3 regions of the Dactylosporangium sp. CS-033363 genome follow, and region 3 is predicted to be linked to each of the others. Evidence: riboswitches for the same ligand, from Rfam matches in the RefSeq annotation. Region 3 holds a riboswitch; each other region holds the start of a gene.
What was found. Region 3 has a riboswitch for cyclic di-AMP ahead of ACQPZ4_RS49985 (coiled-coil domain-containing protein). Riboswitches for the same ligand answer to the same signal wherever they lie in the genome.

Region 1 (4,514 bases), 4.1 Mb from region 3:
CTGCCGGGTCTGCGCATCTCGCTCCTCCTGTACCGAGAGCACTCCCATGTAAACAGTTAAGGTTGTTAACTGTTTTCCGGGATTTTAATCTCAATCGATGCGTTGGGACAAGGGCAAGTCCTGGACGCTTCGCGAGAGGACGCAGAACTCGTTGCCCTCGGGGTCGCCGAGGATCACCCAGGAGACGTCGGGACCCTGGCCGACGTCGACCCGGCGGGCGCCCAGGCCGATCAGCCGCTCGACCTCCTCCGCCTGGGTGCTGCCGTCCGCGCGGAGGTCCAGGTGCAGCCGGTTCTTGATCGTCTTGTGCTCCGGCACGGCCACCACGTCGATCCCCGGCGCCGACCCGCCGGCCGGCCCGATGGTGATCACGAGCGGGTCGCCCGGCTCCTCCTCGATCACCTCCCAGCCGAGCACGGCACACCAGAAGGCGGCGATCCGGCGGGGGTCGTTGGCGTCGATCACGAGCACGGAGATGCGACTGGTCATGCCGCCGTTTGTACTCCAGCCGGGCCCCGGCGCGCCCCCCGCGCGGGAAAGGGGCGCGGGATGGGATGATGCCGCCCATGACGGCGCTGCCCCAGCCCCGCGATCTCACCGCGCTCGTGGTGCGGGTCGACTTCAGCGACGATGACGCCTGGGCCGAGCTCCAGACGCTCTTCGGCGAGGACCACGCCACGTACATCGGCGACCCCGCGTACGACGGGGCCACCATCGCCGACCTCATCGACATCGACGACGCCGCCGACGAGGACGACAAGGTCTACGAGCTCTTCCTCGCCGACGAGACCAGCATGACCGACGACGAGCACCCGCTGCTCGCCGTCGACCTCGCCGACGAGCCGGGCCGCTCGTTCCGGGTGCTGCCGGCCGCCTTCGCCGAGGTCGCGTCGAACCTGAGCATCGCCAACATGGACTTCGCCGACTTCGCCGAGGCCGTCGACGAGACCGGCACCTACCGCGGCCAGTCCGCGTAGCCGTGCCCGACGACCCGCCGCGGTCCGCCCTGCCGTTTCCCGACCCCGACCTCACCGACGGCACCGTCCTGCTGCGGCCCTGGCAGGAGCGGGACACGCCGCAACGGTACGCCGCGTTCTCCGACGAACTCTGCCAGCGCTTCTCGTGGCCGCACGTCGAGCCGATCACCGAGGCCCAGGTGCACGCCGCGCTCGCGGACAACGAGCGTGACCGCCTGGCCGGCGCATCGCTGAACCTGGCCGTCGTCGACCCCGCCGATCCCGCCCGCATCTGGGGCGCCGCGTCCCTGTACGACGTCGACCCCGCCCAGTCCCGCGCGTCGATCGGCTACTGGGTCGCGCCCTGGTCGCGCGGGCGCGGTGTGGCCACGCGGTCGCTGCGGTTGCTGGCGGGGTGGGGGTTCGGGGCACTGGGGGTACACCGGCTGGAATTGACCTGTGGCCCGGACAACCTCGCCTCGGCGCGGGTGGCGGAACACTGCGGGTTCGTCCGGGAGGGGCTGCTGCGCTCGCACCTCCGGTTCAAGACCGGGCGCCGCGACACGGTGGTCTTCGGCCTGCTCCCGGGCGAACTCCGCTGACCTGCTAGACCCGCCCGTATCCGTAGAGCGAGTCGATGTCGATCGGCGCCACCTTCACCACGGTCCGGCTGTTCGGCGCGTGGATGATCTGGTTGTTGCCGATGTAGATCCCGACGTGCCCGAGCCCGTTGTAGAACACCAGGTCACCGGGGGCGAGCTGACTGCGCGTGATGTGCTTGACCTTGCCCCACTGCTGGGCGGCGTTGTGCGGCAGCGTCACGCCCGCCGCCTTCCAGGCCATCATGGTCAGCCCCGAGCAGTCGAACGTGTTCGGGCCGGCGGCGCCGAAGACGTACTTCTTGCCCAGCTGCGCCCACGCGTAGTTGACGGCCTTCCCGGCGGCCCCGGAGACGGCCGGCGGCGGTCCCGGGTTCGACGTCGTGGTGGTCTTCGTCGTCTTGGCCTTGCTGGCCGCCGCGGCCTTCGCAGCCGCCTCGTCGGCCTTCTTCTGCATGTCGTCGAGCTTGGCGATGTTGCCCTCGATCTGCTTGCGCCGCGCCTCGATGTCGGTCTTCTGCCGGCTCTGCGCCGCGAGCTGCTCGTTGAGCCGCTGCTTCTCGGTGTCGAAGCCGTTCTTGGCCGCGGTGTACGTGGCGATGTCCGCCTGCTGGTTGCGCGAGATCTGCTCCAGCGTCCCGACCCGGTCGAAGAACCCGTCGGTGGACTGGGCGCCCAGCATGAGCGACCACGTGCCCAGGCTGCCGCCGCTCTTGTACGCGTTGACGGCAACCTGGTCGGCGCCCTTGCGGGCCTCGTCCATGCTCGCCTGCAGCGGCTGCAGGTCCTGCTCCAGCTTGGTGATCGAGGCCTGCGTCGCCTCCAGATCGCCATTGATCTTGTTGTAGTCCTCGACGATGAGCTCGAGGTCCCGGTTGCCCTTGTCGATCTGGGCCTGGATCTCCTCGTGCGTCGGGTCGGCGTGTGCGGCACACGCCGGAGCGACCACGGCCGCGACCGTCAGCCCGATGAGCCACGCTCGCAGCGCCGTACGTCCGATGAACACGACAGCGTCCTTCTTCCGGACCGCCTACCGGGTTAGCTGACGGGTTCGGGCGGAAAGAAGGTGCGCCCTACCGCGACCATCACGCACGGTCACGGATTCACCCCATGGGCGGCAACGACTCCCGCCCCATTGGGTCCCCGGCTCACGCGCCGAGACCTGTTCACAGGCCCGGCGTACGACTCGGCGGCGCCCGCCCGGGCCGCCCGGTTGAGCGACGAGGACCGGTCGAGCTGCACCAAACGTAACGACAACATCTCGGCAACGGAATGCCGCGGCCTCGATCTAAGCAACACTTAACGCAGACTCAAAGATCCCCGGCGAACGGCCGCGTCATGGCCCCGAGCAGGCTGTGCCGGTCGTCATCCGCGGCCAGCTGCCACGTGAACACCCCCGCGAGTCCCCGCTGCGCCGCGAACGCCGCCCGCTCCTCGATCGACAAGGCGTCCTCATAGCTCACGAACGCCCGCTTCCCGGCGTGATAGAGCCACGGCGACCGCGCAACGGGGTCCCGGTGCCGCTCCCAGGCCGGATCGGGCAGGAAGGAGTTCACGATGTCCCGATATTCAGGAGCTTCCATGGTACCGACCTGAGGCCGCCCCAGCCCCGCCCGCTCGCCGGCCTCGTCGACGAGGAATCCCCGCCCGTAGAACGGAACCCCGAGCACCAGCCGCTCCCGCGCGACCCCGGCCCGCAGGTAGTCGTCGACGGCCGTGGTGATGCCTTCGAGTGGAGCGTTGAACGTCGCGATCGGCGAGAACCCGGTCCCGAAGTCGTACGTCATGAGATTCACGAAGTCGAGCACCTTGGCCAGCTCCGCGATCTCGAAGCTCTCGGCCGGGTCATAGGCCCCGGCGGACTGCAACCGCGCGGCGGGCAACGCCGCGGTGAGGATCTTGCCGTCCCCGAGCCGCGCCCGGAGGTCCTGGGCCAGCAGCGTCGCGTTGCGTCGATCCTCGGGCCGGTGCACGACCTCGGCCGGCCCGCCGGAGACCGGAAACTCCCAGTCCAGGTCGACCCCGTCGAAGTCCTTCAGGAGCGCCAGCGTCTCGTCCACGAACGCGGCCCGCGACTGCTTCGTCAGCGCCGCGTCGGAGAAGCCGCCGGCACCCCAGCCGCCGATCGACAGTACGGTCCGGAGCCTGGGATGCGCCCGCTTGAGCCCGGCGAGCGCCTCGAGGTGCGCCGGGGCGTCCCGCGGCAGCGTGAGGTGCCCCTGCTCGATGGTCCCGAACGCGTAGAACAGATGCGTCAGCTCACCGGCCGGAATGTTCGCGATCGGGTACGCGTCAGCACTAGACGCCGGAAAATAGGCTCCCAGAACAACCATGCTTGATGTTGTACCGGATTTCAGGAAGCCGGCCACCCCGGCTGCCCCGGCGGCGGGGCGGACACCGGCCGGGTCGGATACGCCGCCGGCACGGGATACTGCTATCCCGCTGCTGCCGGCCCTCGTGTCACCACATCCTGCCACCCGGGTACGACATTTTCCCGAGCCGAGCTACCCGTGCGCGATCCGCGCCAGCGAGCGCCACAACAGCACGACGAACACCGCCGACCCCCCGAACGCGAACCAGAACGGCGCCGTCACGCCGACCTGCGTGGCCAGCGTCCCGCCGATCAGCGAGCCCACCACCAGCCCCCCGAACGTGCTGATCGTGTTGACGCTGCCCACCCGCCCCTGCAGCTGCGTCGGCACCGCGCGTTGCCGGACCGTCAGCGACGTAGTACCCCAGATGAAGGCGTGCGCCCCGAAGACGAACATGATCGCCCCCGCGAGCCAGGGTGACGTCGTCACGGCCAGGGCGAGGTGCGTCAGCGTCTCGATGATGAGGCCTGCCCGCATGATGTTGCCCAGGCTCACGCGCCGGGTCAGCCAGCCGTACATCCCGGTGCCGACCAGCCCGCCCACCGCGCCCAGCGTCGTGAACACGCCGAAGCCGGTCGGCCCGAGTC
Region 2 (4,514 bases), 330 kb from region 3:
TTGGAGACGCGCCAGCGGGGAGGCAGTGAAGGTGTTTGGTGCGTAGCAACCACGACGGCGAGGGCCATCGATCGTGGGGTCTGGGGCTCGAGCCCCAGGCTGGAAGAGAGCGGGTGAAGGGAATCGAACCCTCACTGTCAGCTTGGGAAGCTGATGTTCTGCCATTGAACTACACCCGCGAGCGACGCCTACTGTACCGAATCCACGGCCTCAGCGCACGGACCATTATGCCGTGCCCGTGGAACATGCCCCGCCCGGTCCTTCCACACGGTGCGGCCAGAAGGCGTCGAGCCCCCATGTGAGACGTACATCGCCAGGTCGATCGACAACTCGTAGAGCTTCCAATCGATCCCCGGCGCCGCCCGCATCAGCAGGGCCAACCGGGCCACGAGGTCTGAATCCGACACCAGCACAGCCCGCCCCGAGAGGTAGGCCTCGTCGTCCGAGGAGTCCGACGGGAAGCTGTGCAAGGAGTAGCGGCCGTCCCGGTCCAGGTCGTGGCGCTTCGGGGACGGCAGGACGAAGCAGTACAAGCCGGAAGCGGTGATCACCGGGGAGACCGGGTGGATGCGCGGGCCGCCGTCAGGGCGGACGGTTGCCAGGTAGCCCAGGCCCGGGCCGTACTGGCAGACGAGCGTTTGGATGGCCGCCGCCAGTGAAGGGTCGGCGGCGGCGAAGTCAGCCCACGATGCCATAACCCAAATTTACTCGAACACCTGTACGATCATTGCCGTTTTCCCCGAACGGGGCAAGATGAAGCGGTGACGGACGAGCTCATCGACCTGCTGCGGCGGTTCAACGTTGAGGCGGACCGGTTCGTTGACGTGTTCGCGCGGGCGCATGGGCTGCATCGGACGGACATGAACGCCATCGCGCACATCTGGCGGGCCGCTGAGGACCAGGAGCCGCTCACCCCCGGGGAGCTGGCCCGGCGGCTCTCGCTGAGCCCCGCGGCCACCACGGCCCTGCTGGTGCGCCTCGAACGGGCCGGGCACGTCGAGCGCCGGCCCGACCCCACCGATCGGCGGCGGATCAACCTCGACATCCAGCCCAAGGCCCGGGCGCTGGCGGCGGAGTTTTTCGCGCCGCTGGGCGTACACATGAGGGCGGCTTTGGAGCAGTTCACACCGGCGCAGATAGACGCCACCAACCAAGTGATCAAACAGGCCCTGGAGGCCACTGCAAGAGCGGCCGATGAGGCCAACGTAACCTCAGAGGGTGCTGCTATCCGACCGTGACCTCAGCAAGGAGCTCGAAGGCGGCCAGCTGCGCCTCGAGCCGTTCGATCAGGCGCTGGTCCAGCCGTCCAGCATCGACGTGCGGCTCGATCGGTGGTTTCGGGTGTTCAACAACCATCTGTACACGCATATCGATCCGGCGGTGCAGCAGGACGATCTGACGTCCATGGTGGAGGTCGAGGAGAACGAGTCCTTCGTCCTGCACCCGGGTGAGTTCGTGCTCGCGTCCACGCTCGAGGTGATCACGCTCGGGGATCAGCTCGCGGGGCGGCTCGAGGGGAAGTCCAGCCTGGGCCGGCTCGGGCTGCTGACGCACTCGACGGCCGGGTTCATCGATCCGGGTTTCTCCGGGCACGTGACGCTGGAGCTGTCGAACGTGGCGAACCTGCCGATCCGGCTGTGGCCCGGGATGAAGATCGGGCAGCTGTGCATTTTCCGGCTGTCCTCGCCGTCTGAGCACCCGTATGGGTCCGCGGTGTACGGGTCGCGGTATCAGGGGCAGCGCGGGCCTACGCCGAGCCGTTCCTGGCAGAACTGGCGGACCTGGCCCACAAAGTAACAAAAGGGCGGGCCCAGAAGGGCCCGCCCTGAAAAGTTAAGCCACCCGGCCGTACCCGGATATCGGCTCCGAGTCGATCTTCTTCATCTGCACCGGCTCGCTGGGATTGGGTGCGTGCACCATCCAGCCGTTGCCGACGTACAGCCCGACGTGGTGCTTGTCGGGGTAGAAGAAGACGAGGTCGCCGGCGCGCAGGTCGGCTCGTGCCACGCGCTTGGTGTCCTGGTACTGCCACATCGTGTAGTGCCGCAGGTAGGTCACGCCGACCTGCTTCCAGGAGTACATGGTCAGGCCCGAGCAGTCGAAGGTGTTCGGACCCTCGGTCGCCCACACGTACTTCTTGCCGATCTGCTGGCAGCCGATCTGGGCCGCCTTGCTGCCCGGCGAGCCGTCGTACTGCTGCGGGCAGGCGACCGGCTTCAGCGAGCCCGTGCCGGTGCCGCTGCCGTAGGCCTTCAGGCGCATGTCCTGCAGGTTCTTGATGTCGCCCTCGATCTGGGTCTGCTGCTTCGCCAGGGCGGCCTCCTGCTCGGCCTGCTTGGCGATCAGCTCGTCGAGGGGGCCCTTCTGGGCGTCGTACTGCTGCTTGGCGACGAGGACGTCCTTGATCCGCGCCTGCTCGTCCTTGGCCACCATGTTGAGCAGCGTCATCTGGTCGATGAACGTGTCCGGGGACCCGGTGGTGAGCATCGCGTCGAGCTTCGAGACGCGCCCGTTCTTGTACTGCAGCACCGCGAACGCGCTCACCTTGTCGAAGGCGGCGTCCACCTGCGCGCGCAGCGGGGCGATCTGGGCCTCGAGCTGCTTCTGCTTGGTCTTGTTGGCGGCGAGTTCGGCGTTGAGCTGGTTGTGCTGCTCGATGACCGGCTCGATCGTGTTCCACTTGTCGTCGATCTGCTTCTCGATCTCGCCGGGCGTCGGGTCCGCGTGGGCGCCGCCGGTGATGCCGAGTGCGAGGGTCAGACCGCCGAGGGTGGCGACGAGGAGCCGGGTCAGACGGCCGGCCCGTCCCGTCCACCTCAGATGGGTCTCCACCGAGGAGTTACTCCTTCTTCCATGGCCGCCTACCGGGTTAGCTGACGGGTTCGGGCGGGAAGGTCGCCCTACCGCGCGAACTGCGCGGATTCACCCCGATGGAACGCTTGGGTCCCCGGCTCGAAATCGACTCGGCGGTGCCGCCTGGCGCGCCCGTGGTGGGCGCGGACATCCAGCCGACGCGAATTCACGTTAAGGGGGCCGGGTTCCCAGGTACAAGTCCTGCGCGATTCTTGTCCGATTTGTCCCGAAGGTCAGGCGATTCGAGTGACGAACACATCATCGATTGCACCCACGAACTGATCGTTGTTCGCGCTGGTCCCCTTGCCACCAATACAGAGCGGATCCTCGTTCGCTATGGACAGTGACGACGGAATGCTCGCGCGGCCCGCCTCGACCCCGTCGACAACCACGGTGAGCAGGGAGTTACCGCGCGAACACGCGATCCGGTGCCACCGCCCGTCAGCGACGGACCGCGATGCCAGGGCCACGTAAATGGTGTCGGAATGTGTGCCGACAATCACACAGCTGGGCTGGCCGGCGTCCCCGTCGACCTGCAGCTTGAACTGACTGTCACCGACCGAGAACCCCTTTTGGACGACATTGGCGCCCTTGGAAGTCTCATTTGGATGAACCTGCACCGTGGCGCCGTACGTAAAGGATCCCCGGCCGGGATTGAGAAACCCGGCGGGTCCGCTCTGCAGGATCGCGCGTGCGCAACTTTCCGCACCGTAATGCTCACAGCGCGGAGGAAAACGTACCGCGAGTCCGCCATCGTGCGGAACGACCGATAGCTGTCCGCCTTCTGCCTTCCGAGTGTGCAATCCGAGCCGGCCCGACGCATCACCCACCGGCTCACCCAGTCCGCCGTCGAAGGTGAAGCGGACCGAATTGGCCTTATGGCCTGATGCGGCAGCAGATGGCGACGGCGGCGACGACACGCCCGGCGCGCTCCCCATCCCGAACGAGGCGCCAGTCAACGGCGAGGCCGCCTGATCCTCGAAAGAACGCCGCACCAACAGCCCGGCGCCGACGACGAGGCCCACGACAAGGGCACACAGCATCAACCGGCGGGGGCGGCGCATAACCGGACATGATGCCCCGAACCCGTCATAGCGCGCGCCCGAACGGCAACCGCATCAACCGTTAGGGTCGCGGCGTGGACTGGCTGAAGGACACCCGCACCTCGTACGACACCGTCGCCGAGAGCTACGCCGACCTGGTGCGCCCCGCGCTACGACAAGACCCGTACCTGCGCGCCGCCCTCGCCCTGTTCGCAGACCTGGTGGGCCCGGGAGCGCCCGTCGCCGACATAGGCTGCGGCCCCGGCCACGTGACCGCCCACCTGCACCGGCTCGGCTTGGACGCGATCGGCATCGACCTGTCCCCCGCCATGATCGAACTGGCCCGCCGCGAAAACCCATCCGTGCGCTTCGAGGTCGGCGACATGACCGACCTCCGAGCCGACATCAAGGAAATGGCCGGCGTGATCGCGTTCTGGTCGCTGATCCACATCCCGGACGACCTCGTCCCCACCGTCCTCGACCAGCTCAAACGGGTCCTGCGACCGGGCGGCATCCTGGCGCTCGGCTTCCACGTCGGCGACCGGACCACGCTGAAGACCGAGGGCTACGGCGGCCACCCCATGCGCGTCCACGTCCACGTCCGCCCACCCGAGCGCG
Region 3 (8,577 bases):
GCCAGGCCCACAAGCGGGCCTCGCTGTCCCGGCTGGCCCAGGAGTTCCCGGACATCCGCTGGCTGCTCATCGGCGACGACGGCCAGCACGACCCGGAGATCTACGCCGAGTTCGCGGCCGAGCACCCGGACAGCATCGCCGCCGTGGCCATCCGCCACCTGTCCCCCGCCCAGGCGGTCCTGGCCGGCGCGTTCCCGGGTGTGGCGGGGAGCCCAAGGCGCTTCCCGCCCAACGACCGCAGATGGCTCAGCGCCCCGGACGGCGCCGGCCTGTGGCGCCTGCTCCGGGACACTGAGATCCTCTAGATCGTGGTGACGAGGCCGCCGTCGATCACGATGTCGGCGCCGGTGATGTTGCCGGCCGTCTCCGCGGCGAGCAGCAGGACGACCTGAGCCACCTCGCTCGGGCGGCTGAACCGGCCGGTCGGGGTGCCGGCGACCGCGGCCGCCTGGACCGCGGCCGGGTCCAGGCCCTGCGCCTGCGCGATGGTCTCGGCCACGCCGCCGGCCCCCAGCCACAGCGGGGTCTCCACCGGGCCCGGGCTGACCGTGTTGACCCGGACCCCGGCCGGGCCGAGCTCCTTCGACAGCGACTTGCAGAAGCTGCGCAGCGCCGCCTTGGCCGCGCTGTAGTCGATCACCCCGGGGTCCGGCAGCGCGGCGTTGACCGAGCAGACGGTGACGATCGCCGACGGGGCGCTCCGCAGCAGGTGGGGCACGGCGGCCCGGGTCGCGCGGATGGCCGAGAACAGGTTGGCCTCCAGCGCCCCCTGCCAGTCCTCGTCGGTGACCGACAGGAAGCCGCCGGTCCGCGGCCGGACCGCGCCGACGTTGTTGACGAGCACGTCGATGCCGCCGAAGCGGTCCACCGCCGCGTCGGCGAGGGCCTGGCAGCCGGCCGCCGTCGTCAGATCCCCGAGGACCACGTGCGCGCCGAGGGCGTCGAGCTCGGGCGAGCCATGGCGGGCACCGGCGGTGACGTGGGCACCCTCCTGTACAAGCGCGCTCGCAATCGCGAGACCGATGCCCTTGCCGGCGCCCGTCACCACCGCGCGGCGGCCCGCGAGGCCGAGGTTCACAGCGACTGTTCCTTGAGCCAGGTCAGGCAGGTGTCGGCCACCTCGCGCCAGCCGGAGTCGATGGTCAGCGAGTGGGCCCGGTCCGGGAACGTGATGATGTCGGTGACCGCCTCCGAGTGCCGGTACTGCTTCAGCGTCGCCCGGGTCACCGACTCCGGCACGGTGTGGTCCTTGCCGCTGGCGATGAGCAGCAGCGGCCCGCGGTTCTGGTTGTCGGTGGCCACCTTGGCCGGCGAGTGCGGGTCGAAGTTCGCGGTCGCCGCCTCGAACAGCGGCTTGCCCGGCGCGGGGATCGTCCAGCGCTCGAACAGCTCCTCCGACTCCTGCTCCGAGACCTCGTTGGTGAACGCGAACCGGAACTGCTCCGGGGTCAGCGAGACCGCGCGGTGCCGGTTGGCCGGGTTCTTGAACACCGGGAGGGTGGCGCGGAGGGCCGAGAGGGGCACGGGGAGTACCCCCTTGATCTGGGCGGCGTCGATGGCGATGGCGGCCAGCGCGCGGTCCTGGCCGAGCAGCTTCTGCGCGATCATGCCGCCGAACGAGTGCCCGATCAGGATCGGGGCGCTCGGGAGCCGCTCGATGATGCCGGCGAAATGGGCCACCACGTCGTCGATGCCGTGGTCGCCGATCGCGTCGGGGTTCGCGCGCGAGGCCTCGACCGTCTCGCCGTCGCCGGGCCAGCCGGGGGCCATCGGCTCGTAGCCGGCCTCCCGGAACAGCTGGACCCACGGGTCCCACGAGGTGGCGTGCAGCCAGAGGCCATGGATGAAGAGCACGGGGGTTGTCACAGGAGTTCTCCGCTCGTCGGGCGCCGTCATTGGCACCGTAGGAGCGCTTCCACGGGGTCAGCTAGCGTCAGGTGACTGCATCAGGACGGCGGCCAGCTGGGCGCGGGACGTGATGCCGAGCTTGGGGAACATGCGGTACAGGTGCGAGCTGACCGTCCGGTGCGAGAGGAACAGCCGCTGGCCGATCTCGCGGTTGGACAGGCCCTGCGCGGCGAGCTCGGCGATCTGCGCCTCCTGCGGGGAGAGCCGCTCCCGCGGGTTCGACGTCGGCTGCCACCCGCGCTCGCCGGTCGCGCTCAGCTCCTGGTCGGCCCGCTGGGCCCAGGTCCGCGCGCCGACCGCCTCGAACGTGGCCCGGGCCGCCCGCAGCGGCTCGCGCGACTCGACGACCCGGCGCCGGCGGCGCAGCCAGGAGCCGAACGCGAGCTCGGCCCGCGCCCGGTGCCAGGGCAGCCCGCTGCTGGCGCCGTGCATGGCCGCCTTGAACAGCGGCTCGGCCGACTCGTCGTCGGCGAGCACGGCCCGGGTGTACTCCAGCGCGATGATCGACCCGGTCGCCGGTGAGCCGCCCGCGATCCGCTCGATGCCCGCCAGCAGCGCGCGGCCCTCGTCCCGCCGCCCGGTGCGCACGGCCGCCTCGGCCAGGTAGCCGAGCGTCCAGACCTGCTGAATGCGCTGGTACGCCGGGTCCGTCGGCTCGAACACCCGGCGCATCTCGCCATAGGCCTGCTCGTGCCGGTTCGCGCCGAGCTCGGCGATCCCGCGGGCCAGCTGCACGCCGGCCAGAAGCGAAGAGGCGGCGTTCGGGGTGCGCACCGCCGTGTGCTCGGCCTCCGCCAGCAGGTCGTGCCGGGTGTCCCAGCCCCGCCCGACGCCGTCGATCAGCGCCACCGCGATGCGCGCGGTCGCGGCCCACAGCGACTGCCCGGTCTCGTCGGCCAGCCGCATCGCCTCGTCGGCCGAGCTCGCCGCGTCGAACGTGCCCAGGTAGATCTCGCCCCAGGAGCGGATCGCCAGCGCCTCCGCGAGCAGGCTCATCCGGCCCTGCGCGCGCAGCTCCTGGATCGGCGTGGACAGGAACGCGACCGCGCGGCGGAAGTCGCCGGTGCAGAACGCCGCGATGCCCAGCAGGCCCGCCGCGTCCGGCTGCCCGCCGGCGTCCGCGGGCCAGTGCGCGAGCTGCTCGATCACCGCCGGCCCCTGCTCGAGCGGCTCGGACAGCGCGTTGATGGCCAGCAGCCGCGGGTCGTCGGCGGCCACCCCCAGGTGGTGCGCGGCCAGCACGATCTCGTGGCGCAGCGCCGCGCCCGGGTCGCGCCACCAGACCCGCCGGGCCGCGCCGACCAGCAGCTGCATGGCGAGCTCGACATCCGTGCCCTCGATGGCCTGGCGGGCGAGGTGGACCAGGTGGCGTACCTCGGCCGGCTCGCCCGTGGACCCGTCGTGGAAGACGCCCTCCAGCCAGATCAGCCGCGAGCGGTCGCGCGGGCGCAGCGACACCCCGGCGACCTGGGCCTTGATCTGCTCGACCTGCCCGAACCGGCCCAGCTGGAAGCCGAGCTCGGCCGCGCTGAGCAGCCGGCCGGCCTGGGCCTGCGGGTCGGGGCTGAGCGCGGCCGCCCGCTCCAGCCACGCCACGGCGGAGGCGATCGCGCCGCGGCGCTGGGCGTTGCCGGCCGCCCGCTCCAGCTCGGCCGCGATCCCCTCGTCCCGCCCGGACATGGCCGACGCCCGGTGCCACACCGCGCGGTCCGGGTGGGTCTCCAGGACGCGGGCCAGCGCCTCGTGGGCCTGCTGCCGCGTCGCGGGCGGCATGGCCCGCAGCAGCGCCGATCCGATGAGGGGATGCGCCATCTGGTACCGCTCACCGCTCGCCGTCAGCAGCCCGTTGTCGAAGGCCGGCTGCGCGGCCCCGCGGTCGAGCGGCGCGCCGTGCAGCAGCTGCGCGGCCGCGAGCACGTCCCCGAGGTCGTCGCCGTCGTCGACCGCCGCGACCGTCAGGATGGCGCCCACCGCCGGCCCGAGGTGCTCGGCCCGGGCCGCGAACGCCTGCTCCAGCCGCGTGGTCATCGGCAGGTCGTCGTCGATTTCCGCGTACCGCCCCGGCTCCAGCGCGATCGCGAACTCCCGGAGGGCGAGCGGGTTGCCCCGGGCCTGGTGCAGGACGCGCTCGCGCACCGCGGGCGGCAGGCCGGGCGCCCGGGCGTCGAGCAGCGCGGCCGCCGCGGCCCCGTCGATGCCGCGAAGTTCCACCCACTCGACCGTGTGCGCGTCGGTGAACGGCAGCGGCGCCGGCCGCGAGGTGCACAGCACCACCACCCGCTCGCTCTCGATCCGCCGCGCCACGAAGGCCAGCGCGTCGATCGAGGGCTGGTCCATCCAGTGCAGGTCGTCGAGGCAGACGAGCACCGGTGTACGCCGGGCCAGGTCGACGAGCAGCTCCAGCACCGCGAGGAACGCGAAGAACGGGTTCACCTCGACCGAGTCGCCCATCGCGAAGCAGGCGAGCAGGGCGTCGCGCTGCATGGCCGGAAGCCGGTCGGCCCTCGGCAGCAGCGGGCGCAGGACCTGGTGCAGGCAGGCGAACGGCAGGTGCGTCTCGGACTGGCTGCCGCGCGCGCTGAGCACGGTGAAGCCCTTGCCGCGCGCGTGCTCCACGGCCTCGGCCAGCAGCGCGCTCTTGCCGACGCCGGGCTCGCCGCGCAGGCCGATCGCGCTGCCGCGGTCGTCGACGTCGTCGAGGTGGCCGGAGAGGGAACGCAGCTCGTCGTCACGCCCCAGGAGTCGCACGCCTACGAGCATGCCACCCGGGGATCATCAGTGTCGCGGGGCCGCCGTCGAGGTCATCGGGGCGCCGACCTTGGCGATCAACTGGTGCAGCACGCGGTCGGACTGGTCGTGCGGGACCTGGCAGGTGCCGGCGGCGAGGTGGCCGCCGCCGCCGTACTGCAGCATCACCTGTCCGATGTCCGTGGGCGACGTGCGGTCGAGGATCGACTTGCCCACCGCGAAGACCGTGTTGAGCTTCTGCTTGCCCCAGATCACGTGGATCGAGACGCGGGCTTCGGGGAACAGGGCGTACACCATGAAGCGGTTTCCGGCGTAGATCGTCTCCTCGTCGCGCAGGTCGACCACGACCACGTCGCCGTGCATGGTCGACACCCGCCGCAACTGCTCGACGAACAGGTCCTGCTGCTCCCGGAACAGCTCGGCGCGCTCGGCCACGTCGGGCAGGCCGAGGATCTCCTCGACGTCCTGGTGGTCGATGCAGGCGTCGATGAGCTGCATCATGAGCTGGTAGTTGGAGATCCGGAACTGCCGGAAACGGCCCAGCCCGGTGCGGCTGTCCATGAGGAAGTTCAGCAGCGTCCAGCCCGTCGGCTGCAGGATTTCGGTGATGTCGTACTGCGCCGAATCCGCCCGGTCCACCGCCACCATCAACTCGTCGGAGACGTGCGGGAAGCGCTCGGCCCCGCCGAAGTGGTCATAGATGACCCGGGCCGCCGACGGGGCATCCGCGTCGATGACGTGATTCGTCGCCTGGCCCTGGTTGTTCTTGGCGGCCCGCAGGGTCTCCGAGTGATGGTGGTCGAAGACCATGTGGGCCCCGGGCGCGTACGGCAGGTTGGTGAGAATGTCCGTCGGCCCGACCTCGACCTGGCCGTCCTGCACGTCCTTGGGGTGCACGAACGTGATGTCACCGATGAGGTCGAGATGGCGCAGCAGCACCGCGCAGACCAGTCCGTCGAAGTCGCTGCGGGTCACGAGACGGTACTTCACTGCACATCCCCTAAGCGCGAAACGGCCGGTCGACGGTTTCCCCATCGGCCGGCCGCCCGCGTTTGTGAGGCTTTTTAGAGAATCGAGAGGTGCACGTGGTTCGTGTGATCACTGGAGGGATCACCGGCGACGCCGCTGTAATGGTGCCAGCCGACCGCGGGTGTCCAGATCTCCTTGAACCAGATCACGTACATCACGCCGAGTTGCTGGGCGTTCTTGACGAAGTACGCGGCCAGCGTGCTGCCGTAGACGAAGTCACCGCCTGAGGCGACCCCGCCGAATCCGGACTTCGTCTGCACCGAGAAGTCACACGCGCGCCCCTTGGGGTGCTCGTACGGCCCGCTCGGCCGGAAGCAGGACACGAACCGCTTGAAGCCGTCCTTCTGCGCCTGCTGCATGGCGTGGAGCATGCGCGGGGTGATGCAGCCGGTGGTCGTGGGGTCGTTGACGTTGCACGACTCCTTCGGCAGCCCCCCGCTGGCCGTGCGCGGGACGGCCTCGGCGGTGGGCAGGTTCGCGGAGACGAAGCCCTTGCTCGGCCCGCCGGCCAGCTTCAGGGCGTTCTCCGCGTCCTTCTTCTTCTGTTCCATGGTCTGGACCTGCTGCTGCTGCGCGGCGACCTCGTCCTCGAGGGCCTTCTTCTGCGCGGCCTGGCTCTCCTTGAGCTGCTTGAGCTCGTGCAGCAGGTTGTCGTTGTGGTGGGCGATCTGGTTGATCGACCCGGCCCGCTCGGCGAAGCTGTCCGGGCTGCCCGAGTCCATCAGCGCGGCGAACGTGGTGAGGGGCCCGGTGCGGTACGCCGCGACGGCGATCGCGGCCACCTGCTCCTGGACCGTGGCCAGCTGGGCCTCGGTCTTCTGCAGCTGCGCGGTGAGCTCGCCCTGGCGCTTGACCGAGGCGTCGAACTTCTCCTTGGCCTCGGACCAGGCGCGGGTGCTGTCCTCGAGCACTGAGCCGAGGGTCGGGTTCGCGCTGGAACCCTCGTCGCCGGTGTCCCCGCCCGGCTCGGCCGCGGCGGGCGTGGCGGCGAGCCCCCCGAGCACGAATGCCGCCAGTAGCGCTACGATTACACGCCGGTAGGGATGTCGCGATGACATCTGGTTCGTTGTTCCTTCCGTCGGCCGCCGACCGAGTTAGCTGACGGGTTCGGGACGGAACGACCCCTACCACCCTCCCGGGAGAGGGTTGGATTCACCCCAACGTTACGGTGGGTCCCCGGCTCGCCACGGGTGGCGATTGGGCGGCAGCCACGCCCGGCACCGGGGGCGGTGCCCGCATGGACGTGACCGTGGGTCACTGTACCCAGGGCGCCTCCTTTGCGCACCGCACCGTTTGTGCGGAGATCGCTCGACCTTGGGTTGAGTGACTCACATCACTCCGTTTGGGCCTGCCTCAACGCAACCGTAAATATTCTTCATAAAACGATGACGTTCGCTCTCCTCCGCGTCGCGGGCTGGTCCTATGGGCCGGTCAGACGACGTGCGAAGGAGTTGATCGACGGTGTCGAGAGTGCGGGTGCTGGCCATGCTCGCCGCGGTGACCCTGGTGGGCGGGGTGGTCGCGGTCTTCAACATGCTGCCCGCGTCGGCCGCCTCATGCTCACCCGCGTGGTCCGCAACAGCGGTCTACACCGGGGGCGCCACGGTCTCCCGCAATGGCCACAACTACCTCGCCAAGTGGTGGACCCAGAACGAGGCCCCGCCCGGCAACACCGGCGTGTGGCAGGACCAGGGCTCGTGCGGCGGCTCCTCGCCCCAGCCCCCGACCCAGACGGGTTCCGCGGGCGGCTGCAGCTTCCCGGCGTGGGTCCAGGGCCGCAACTACGTGACGGGCGACATCGTCAAGTTCACGGACGGCAAGTTCTACATCGCCGAGCACGAGAACCCCGGATACAGCCCGGTCATCTCCACTTGGTACTGGGACCCGTACACCTGCTCCGGCTCCGGCTCCGGTGGTGGGACCACGCCTCCGCCCTCCAGCGGCTCCTTCGTGGTGAGCGAGGCGCAGTTCAACCAGATGTTCCCGGGCCGGAACTCGTTCTACACGTACTCGGGCCTGGTGGCGGCGCTCTCGGCGTACCCCGGCTTCGCCAAGACCGGCTCGGACGACCAGCGCAAGCAGGAGGCCGCGGCGTTCCTGGCCAACGTGAACCACGAGACCGGCGGCCTGGTCTACGTCGTGGAGCAGAACACGGCCAACTACCCCCACTACTGCGACACGAGCCAGTCCTACGGCTGCCCGGCCGGCCAGGCGGCGTACTACGGCCGCGGCCCGATCCAGCTGTCGTGGAACTTCAACTACAAGGCCGCGGGCGACGCGCTGGGCATCGACCTGCTGCACAACCCGAACCTGGTCCAGACCGATTCCGCCGTGGCCTGGAAGACCGCCCTCTGGTACTGGAATACCCAGAGCGGCCCGGGCACCATGACCCCGCACAACGCCATGGTCAACGGCGCCGGCTTCGGCGAGACCATCCGCAGCATCAACGGCAGCCTGGAGTGCGGCGGCCGCAACCCGGCCCAGGTCCAGAGCCGCGTGCAGGCTTACCAGCGCTTCGTGGGCATCCTCGGCACCGGCGTGGGGGCAGGCTCGCTGTCCTGCTGATGCTCACCTGTTCGTTTTCCTTGGCGGCGGCCTCCCTGGGGTGTGGGGGGCCGCCGCCGCATGTCGCGGGGAAACACGCGCGAGTTGGCGGGGCGGGACAGGGTACCCTGTTGGGCGCGGGCTGCTAGCTCAATGGCAGAGCTGCGGACTTTTAATCCGTAGGTTCAGGGTTCGAGTCCCTGGCGGCCCACTGGTTCCCTGGAAAGGCGGGGGAGGCTTCGCCTCCACCCGCACCCCCTCACGATCTGCGACTTGAGCGCCGGGCCGCGCGGGGCTGAGCAGCCCGGGCAGATCGCCGATCGAGAGCCCGTCGTCCAGGCAACGCCA

Region 1: linked by a shared signal. The riboswitch ahead of ACQPZ4_RS31200 (NlpC/P60 family protein) and the one ahead of ACQPZ4_RS49985 (coiled-coil domain-containing protein) in region 3 are both predicted to bind cyclic di-AMP.
Region 2: linked by a shared signal. The riboswitch ahead of ACQPZ4_RS00440 (NlpC/P60 family protein) and the one ahead of ACQPZ4_RS49985 (coiled-coil domain-containing protein) in region 3 are both predicted to bind cyclic di-AMP.

What each region holds. Positions count from the first base shown of each region.
Region 1 covers NZ_CP192032.1:6,746,317-6,750,830, reverse strand. Annotated here, with positions in the region: gene ACQPZ4_RS31220 (glycosyl hydrolase family 18 protein) at 1-17, opposite strand, end outside; gene ACQPZ4_RS31215 (VOC family protein) at 91-489, opposite strand; gene ACQPZ4_RS31210 (DUF6924 domain-containing protein) at 567-977, shown strand; gene ACQPZ4_RS31205 (GNAT family N-acetyltransferase) at 980-1,558, shown strand; gene ACQPZ4_RS31200 (NlpC/P60 family protein) at 1,563-2,561, opposite strand; cyclic di-AMP (ydaO/yuaA leader) riboswitch at 2,569-2,745, opposite strand; gene ACQPZ4_RS31195 (glycoside hydrolase family 18 protein) at 2,866-3,888, opposite strand; gene ACQPZ4_RS31190 (MFS transporter) at 4,060-4,514, opposite strand, start outside.
Region 2 covers NZ_CP192032.1:89,474-93,987, reverse strand. Annotated here, with positions in the region: tRNA gene ACQPZ4_RS00460 (tRNA-Gly) at 109-179, opposite strand; gene ACQPZ4_RS00455 (pyridoxamine 5'-phosphate oxidase family protein) at 189-695, opposite strand; gene ACQPZ4_RS00450 (MarR family winged helix-turn-helix transcriptional regulator) at 762-1,238, shown strand; gene dcd (dCTP deaminase) at 1,219-1,797, shown strand; gene ACQPZ4_RS00440 (NlpC/P60 family protein) at 1,834-2,832, opposite strand; cyclic di-AMP (ydaO/yuaA leader) riboswitch at 2,844-2,979, opposite strand; gene ACQPZ4_RS00435 (LamG-like jellyroll fold domain-containing protein) at 3,087-3,878, opposite strand; gene ACQPZ4_RS00430 (class I SAM-dependent DNA methyltransferase) at 3,992-4,514, shown strand, end outside.
Region 3 covers NZ_CP192032.1:10,822,085-10,830,661, forward strand. Annotated here, with positions in the region: gene ACQPZ4_RS49960 (App1 family protein) at 1-305, shown strand, start outside; gene ACQPZ4_RS49965 (oxidoreductase) at 302-1,078, opposite strand; gene ACQPZ4_RS49970 (alpha/beta hydrolase) at 1,075-1,866, opposite strand; gene ACQPZ4_RS49975 (ATP-binding protein) at 1,924-4,656, opposite strand; gene ACQPZ4_RS49980 (exopolyphosphatase) at 4,684-5,646, opposite strand; gene ACQPZ4_RS49985 (coiled-coil domain-containing protein) at 5,721-6,689, opposite strand; cyclic di-AMP (ydaO/yuaA leader) riboswitch at 6,753-6,899, opposite strand; gene ACQPZ4_RS49990 (glycoside hydrolase family 19 protein) at 7,147-8,250, shown strand; tRNA gene ACQPZ4_RS49995 (tRNA-Lys) at 8,369-8,440, shown strand.